DNA from 2 places in the Burkholderia sp. AW49-1 genome. Region 2 is predicted to be linked to the other one. Evidence: predicted binding sites of a transcription regulator. Region 2 holds the regulator's gene; the other holds the start of a gene.
The links. The regulator LexA, encoded in region 2, represses DNA repair genes until DNA is damaged. The targets are predictions, from matches to a motif close to ACTGTATNNNNATACAGT.
Positions count from the first base shown of each region.

Region 1: a site for LexA is predicted at 1,369-1,386, ahead of ACV22W_RS03695 (DUF2471 family protein). Genes of this name have one in related genera too.

Region 1 covers NZ_JBSAXF010000001.1:855,141-858,550, reverse strand. Annotated here, with positions in the region: gene ACV22W_RS03700 (oxidoreductase) at 1-776, shown strand, start outside; gene ACV22W_RS03695 (DUF2471 family protein) at 902-1,306, opposite strand; gene ACV22W_RS03690 (LysR family transcriptional regulator) at 1,493-2,386, opposite strand; gene ACV22W_RS03685 (NAD(P)H-dependent oxidoreductase) at 2,473-3,258, shown strand; gene catC (muconolactone Delta-isomerase) at 3,398-3,410, opposite strand, start outside.
Region 2 covers NZ_JBSAXF010000005.1:191,151-194,560, reverse strand. Annotated here, with positions in the region: gene cysT (sulfate ABC transporter permease subunit CysT) at 1-40, opposite strand, end outside; gene ACV22W_RS11055 (sulfate ABC transporter substrate-binding protein) at 177-1,214, opposite strand; gene lexA (transcriptional repressor LexA) at 1,479-2,126, shown strand; gene ACV22W_RS11045 (hypothetical protein) at 2,153-2,491, shown strand; gene ACV22W_RS11040 (DUF2939 domain-containing protein) at 2,521-3,219, shown strand; gene ACV22W_RS11035 (universal stress protein) at 3,296-3,410, opposite strand, start outside.

The DNA.
Region 1 (3,410 bases), on a different contig from region 2:
GGATTCCGGGCAAGGAGGAGTTCGACGAAGCGCTGCGTTATTTCGGCCGTCAGGTCGAGTTGACCGGCGTGAACCTGCACCTGAACCGCCGCATCGATGCGAGCGACCTGATCGCGGGCGGCTACGACGAGATCGTGCTCGCGACCGGCGTGGCGCCGCGCGACCCGAAGATTCCCGGCCAGGACGGGCCGAACGTGCTCAGCTACATCGACGTGCTGGCCGGCGGGCAGCCGGTTGGCCGGCGTGTCGCGGTGGTCGGCGCCGGCGGCATCGGCTTCGACGTCGCCGAATATCTGGTGCAAGGCGGCGAGTCGCCGACGCTCGATCTGGAAGAGTGGAAAGCGGAGTGGGGCGTGACCGATCCGGCTGCGACGCGCGGCGGCGTGACTCGCGCACAGGTCTCGGCGCCGGCTCGCGAAGTGACGCTGCTGCAGCGCAAGGCCGCGCCGCTCGGCAAGGGGCTCGGCAAGACGACCGGATGGATTCACCGTGCGACGCTGAAGATGAAGCAGGTGAAGATGATCGGCGGCGTGAACTACGAACTGATCGATGCGCGCGGGTTGCACGTGTCGTATGGCGAGCAGCGGACCGATCATGAACTGATCGAAGCCGACACGATCGTGCTGTGCACGGGGCAGGAGCCGCAGCGCGCGCTGCTCGCGCCGTTGCAGGCGGCCGGACGCTCGGTGCATCTGATCGGCGGTGCGGAACTGGCGGCCGAGCTCGATGCGAAGCGTGCGATCGATCAGGGATCGCGGCTCGCGGCGAGGCTGTAACGGGCGTCGTGCCGGGTTGCGAAACGGCGGCGTGCGTCGCGCGACGCGCTGGCGACTTCCCGCGTCGCCATGCAACGTGGCGACGCGATTCCGTCAGAACGCCATTCGCGATCGGCCGGCATGCGTCAGGCCGCTTCGGCGCGCTCTTCCTCTTCCGCCTCCAGCATCGCCTTGACGATCAGGTAGACGGCCGGCAGGTCGTCGTCGTCGCGACGCCAGTCGACCGGCTCCTCGACATCCGCCGCCACCAGCCGGCTGCCGCGCAGGCGGATGAACGCGTCGACGACCGTCGGGTCGTTGCGGCTCAGGAAACCGGTATTCGAGAACGCGAGTTCCTCGACGTTCAGCAGCGCCTGCCAGCTCATCGTGCGGACGGCGGCCGGATGGGTGCGGCGCCGCAGGCCGAGCGCGCGTTGGGCGGGGCCGCCGACGACACGCTGCAGGTCGACGACCGCCCGCTGCGCGGCACGCTCGAAGTGGACGGGGTTGAAGCCGGGTTGCTCGGGATCGAATGCGGATGACTGGAACATGGTCGCCTCACAAAAGTCCGTCCGTCATGGGTGACGGAATTCGGGTCAAATGGTGCAAAAACACTGTAAATATATACAGTGTCCGAGGCGGTTTCAAGTCCTGAATGCAACTCTGTTTCCCGGCACCGGGGCGAGCGCGGCGGCGACGGTGGCCGGCGCGCGCGCCGCGCGGCTTTCGCGAACGACTTACACCGACGCCGCGATCGTTTCCCGCAACCACCGATGCGCGGGATCGCGGTGCACGCGCTCGTGCCACAGTATCGACATTTCATAGCCGGGAACTTGAACGGGCGCTTCCACCACGCGCAGCGCGGGCACGTCGCGCACCAGACGCTCGGGCAGCATCGCGACGAGATCCGTGCTGGCGACGGCCGACATCACGAACAGGAAATGCGGAACGGACAGCACGACACGCCGCGCGGCGCCCGCTTGCGCGAGCGTTTCATCGGTCACGCCGAAGAAGCCGCCGCCGTCGGGCGACACGATCACGTGTTCCAGCGCGCCGAACTGCGCGAGCGTCGGGCGCCGCTTCAGCTTCGGATGACCGGCGCGGCCGACGAGCACGTAGCGCTCGACGAACAGCGGCAGGCGCCGCATCCCTTCCGGTGAACCTTCCGTCGTGTGGAAGGCCAGGTCGATGCCGTTTCGCTCCGCGTCCTGCTCGATGCGTGGCGGCACGAGCTCGACGACGGCGAGGCGCGTCGCGGGGGCGGCTGACCGCAGCGTGTTCAGCGCGGGCAGGACGATCGTCGATTCGCCATAGTCGGTCGCGGCCACGCGCCACGTGTTCGTCGCGGTTGCCGGATCGAACGGCGTGGCCGTCAGCACCGCACGTTCGACCGCGTCGAGCGCGTCCCGCAGCGGCTCGCGCAGCGTTTCCGCGCGCGCGGTCGGCCGCATGCCGCGTGGTCCCGGCAGCAACAGCGGATCGCCGAAGAGATCGCGCAGTTTCTGCAACTGCACGCTGACCGACGGCTGCGACATGTTCAGTTTTTCGGCTGCCCGCGTGACGTTGTGCTCGGCGAGCAGCACGTCGAGCGTGACCAGGAGGTTCAGATCCAGTCGTCTGAGATTGTTCATGCCTATACCTGGAATATCAGGAATTCATTTCAAATATACCTTGGGCGACGGCATCCTGCAGTCATTCAATCAACGGAGTGACGAACATGAATGTGCTGATCGTTTATGCCCATCCGGAACCGCGTTCGCTGAACGGCGCGCTGCGCGACTTTGCCGTCGAGCGGCTCGAAGCGGCGGGGCATAGCGTGCAGGTGACGGACCTGTATGCGATGAACTGGAAGGCCGCGTTCGACGCGAACGACGTGACCGATCGCAAGCCCGACGCGCGTTTCGATCCGTCGCTCGACTCGAAGCACGCGTTCGCGACGGGCACGCAAAGCGAAGACATCGCGCGCGAACAGGAAAAATTGAAGTGGGCCGATGCGGTGATCCTGCAGTTTCCGCTGTGGTGGTTTTCGATGCCGGCGATCATGAAGGGTTGGGTCGAGCGCGTGTATGCGTATGGTTTTGCATACGGCGTCGGCGAACATTCCGACCTGCACTGGGGCGACCGTTACGGCGAAGGTTCGCTTGCGGGCAAGCGCGCGATGATCGTCGTCACGACGGGCGGCTGGGAGTCGCATTACAGCGCACGGGGCATCAACGGGCCGATCGACGACGTGCTGTTTCCAATCCAGCACGGGATTCTCTATTACCCGGGGTTCGACGTGCTGCCGCCGTTCGTGGTCTACCAGACGCACCGGATGAACGACGCGCGCTTCGATGAAACGCGTGCCGCGCTCGGCAAGCGTCTCGACGAACTGTGGACCGCGCAGCCGATTCCGTTCCGGCGGCAGAACGCGGGCGATTACGAGATTCCGGCGCTGACGCTGAAGGCGGAGATCGCGCCGGGGACGGTGGGGTTCGCGGCGCATCTGGCGCAGGAGTGGTGATCGTCGCCGCATCGTCGTGATGCGGGGCGATACCTGGACGGGACGGCTGCAAAACGACACGGGCGACCGGCGAGAAAATCGCCGGCTGCCCGTGTCGTACTCTGCGCGGCCGTTCAGTCACGCCGCGCGTCGCGTTCACTTATCGATCATCC
Region 2 (3,410 bases):
CGGGCAGCGCGCTCGGCTTGCGAAAGGTGTACGTCGTCATCGGATGCTCTTGCTGGGTCGTTGCTGCTCATGGGTCCGGCGCAAACGCCGACGCGGAGCGTGCTCTCGCGCCGGCGGCCCGCCGGGGATGCGGCGCACTATCGTGGCGCGCCGCTGTCGTTATGGTGCTGCGTGCGTTACTGCGGCTTGTAGATCGAATCGAACACGCCGCCGTCCGCAAAATGCGTCTTCTGCGCATTCGTCCAGCCGCCGAAGGTGTCGTCGACCGTGTACAGCTTCAGCTTCGGAAACTGTTTCGTCAGCTCCGCCGGCACGTTCTTCGAACGCGGGCGGTAGTAATTGCGCGCCGCGATTTCCTGGCCCCGCGGGCTGTACAGGAAATTCAGGTACGCCTCGGCCAGCTTGCGCGTGCCCTTCTTGTCGACCACCTTGTCGACGACCGCGACGGGCGGTTCGGCCAGGATGCTCACCGACGGCACGACGATCTCGAACTTGTCGGTGCCGAATTCCTTGATCGACAGGAACGCTTCGTTTTCCCATGCGATCAGCACGTCGCCGATCCCGCGCTGCACGAAGCTCGTCGTCGCGCCACGCGCGCCCGAGTCGAGCACGCCCGCGTTCTTGTAGAGCTTCGTCACGAATTCCTTCGCGCTCTGCTCGTTGCCGCCCGGCTTGTGAACGGCATATGCCCATGCGGCCAGGTAGTTCCAGCGCGCGCCGCCCGACGTCTTCGGGTTCGGCGTGACGATCGAGATGCCCGGCCTGGTGAGATCGTCCCAGTCCTTGATCCCTTTCGGGTTGCCCTTGCGCACCAGGAACACGATCGTCGACGTGTACGGCGATGCGTTGTCCGGCAGGCGCTTCTGCCAGTCCTTGTTGACGAGGCCCTTGTTGGCGAGCGCGTCGATGTCGTAGGCGAGCGCCAGCGTCACGACGTCGGCCTGCAGGCCGTCGAGCACCGAGCGCGCCTGCGCGCCCGAGCCGCCGTGCGACTGCTTGAAGTTGACCGTCTCGCCCGTCTTCGCCTTCCACTCCTTGCCGAACGCCTGGTTGAAGTCCTGATACAGCTCGCGCGTCGGGTCGTAGGACACGTTCAGGAAGGTCGTATCGGCCTGGGCGTGCGTCGCCACGCCCAGCGCCGCCGCCGCGCCCAGCGCGAGTGTTGCGATCAGGCGGCCCACTCCGCCCACCAGCCCCGTATTGCGCTTCGCCATCCTTGGTTCTCCAGTGTTGTCGGTATTGCGATGTCGGGCCAGTCTAGCGAACGGCTTACATGATTAAAAATAATCGTTCTTCATTTTTTAATACTCAAAAGTGCTAACGCAGACGGGATGGACGGTTGCGGCGGACGAACCGGCGTCCGGGCGTCGCGAAATCGCGTCGGAACCGCCGCGATCGCAGCGAACCTCAAGTAACACTTGAAATTCGCGAAGTACTGTATAAAAATACAGCTCACTGTCTATCCATACAGTTCAGCCATGACCAAACTCACCGCCCGTCAGCAGCAAGTATTCGACTTGATCCGCCGCGCGATCGAGCGCTCCGGTTTCCCTCCCACGCGCGCCGAGATTGCGGCAGAGCTGGGTTTCAGCTCGCCGAATGCGGCCGAGGAACACCTTCGTGCGCTGGCGCGCAAGGGCGTGATCGAGCTGGCCGCCGGCGCGTCGCGCGGCATCCGCCTGCTCGGCATCGACGACGCGCCGCACCAGTTCACGTTGCCGCACGCCGGCCTGATGCAACTGTCGCTGCCGCTCGTCGGCCGCGTAGCGGCCGGTAGCCCGATCCTCGCGCAAGAGCACATCTCCCAACATTACGCGTGCGATCCCGCGCTGTTCACCAGCAAGCCCGATTACCTGCTGAAGGTGCGCGGCCTGTCGATGCGCGACGCCGGCATTCTCGACGGTGACCTCCTCGCCGTGCAGAAGCGCACGGAAGCGAAGGACGGCCAGATCATCGTCGCGCGCCTCGGCGACGACGTCACGGTCAAGCGCCTGATGCGCCGGCCCGGCGGCCTCGAGCTGATCGCGGAGAACCCGGATTACGAAAACATCTTCGTCAAGGCCGGCAGCGCGGAATTCGCGCTGGAAGGCATCGCCGTCGGGCTGATCCGCTCGGGCGAACTCTGACAATCGGTCTCGCTGAGGAGAACATCATGGAACGCCTTTCCCGTCTGCTGCCTTTCCGTCAATTCGGCCGCCTGCGTCACCTGCGCGGCCGCACGCCCTGCGCGCCGCTGTCCGCCGCGGCGCCCGTGGTGAGCCAAGAAGTCGCAGTTGAACGGCAGGCGTCGCTGCTGCCGTCAGCCCTTCCCGCGTTCGCGCGGGTCTCGCTGAATGGTGGCCTGAATCACGCAGAGCCGGCGCGCCGAGCGCCCGTGCGCGTCTATCACGGTCGGTCGCGCCTGATCATGGTCGGGACGATCGATGCCGTGTGCCGGATGATCGATCGCTGCATCGCAGAGGAACGATCGGCCACGCACGGCGGTCTGTGATTGCGGAACCTGTCCGCACCGGAGGCATCGTGACTGGATCATCGGGCCGCGCATGGCGGCTCAAACCATTGCTGATCGTCGTGCTGGCCATCGCCGTCCTGATGGCGATCGGTTACGCGTACGCATCGCCGTACGTCGCGCTCGGTCGCCTGAAATCGGCGATCGACGCGCGCGATGCGCAAGCGGTCAGCGAGTATGTCGATTTTCCGTCGCTGCGCATCAGCCTGAAGCAGCAGGTCACGGAAGAGTTGATGCGCCGGATCGACGCAGTGAAGAAGGACAATCCGTTCGCGGTGATTGGCGCACTGATCGGATCTGCGTTGATCGGCCCGCTGGTCGATGCCTATGCGACACCGGAAGGTGTAGCGGCACTGATGAGCGGCATTCCCCCGCGCGGCAATCCGGGTGAACGGCCGCCCGAGTGGTCGGGTCCGCCGTCAGACGCTGCAACTGGCAACGCACCAGCCTCGCCGCCTGTCAATCCGGCCAGCGCCCCTGTACCAGCTAGCAATGTCACCGCCTCGGCCGCAACTGCGCCAGCCAACGCATCCGCACCTGGCAGCCCGGGCGAGGCGGGCCATCCGCAGCAAACGAGCGCCGGCTACCGGAATATTGATGAATTTGCCGTGACTTACCAGCGCAGCGCCGACGGCACGCGCTATGCGGCAATCTTCCACCGCTTTGGCTTGTTCTCGTGGAAGTTGTCAGCGATCAACCTTCACGCCTGAGCGGCGGCAATCGGTGTAGATGCCGCAAAACCGGCACGAATCGCGATGCGACCCGGCCGGCCTTACGATCATCGGCTCACTTGCCGCTCGCAGTGGCCGCTTCGCGTTCGCGAGCGATCTCGGCCTTTTGCTCTTCCGCCGACGAACACGCGACCAGGATGCTGCAGTTCACGCGATCGAGCAGTTGCGTG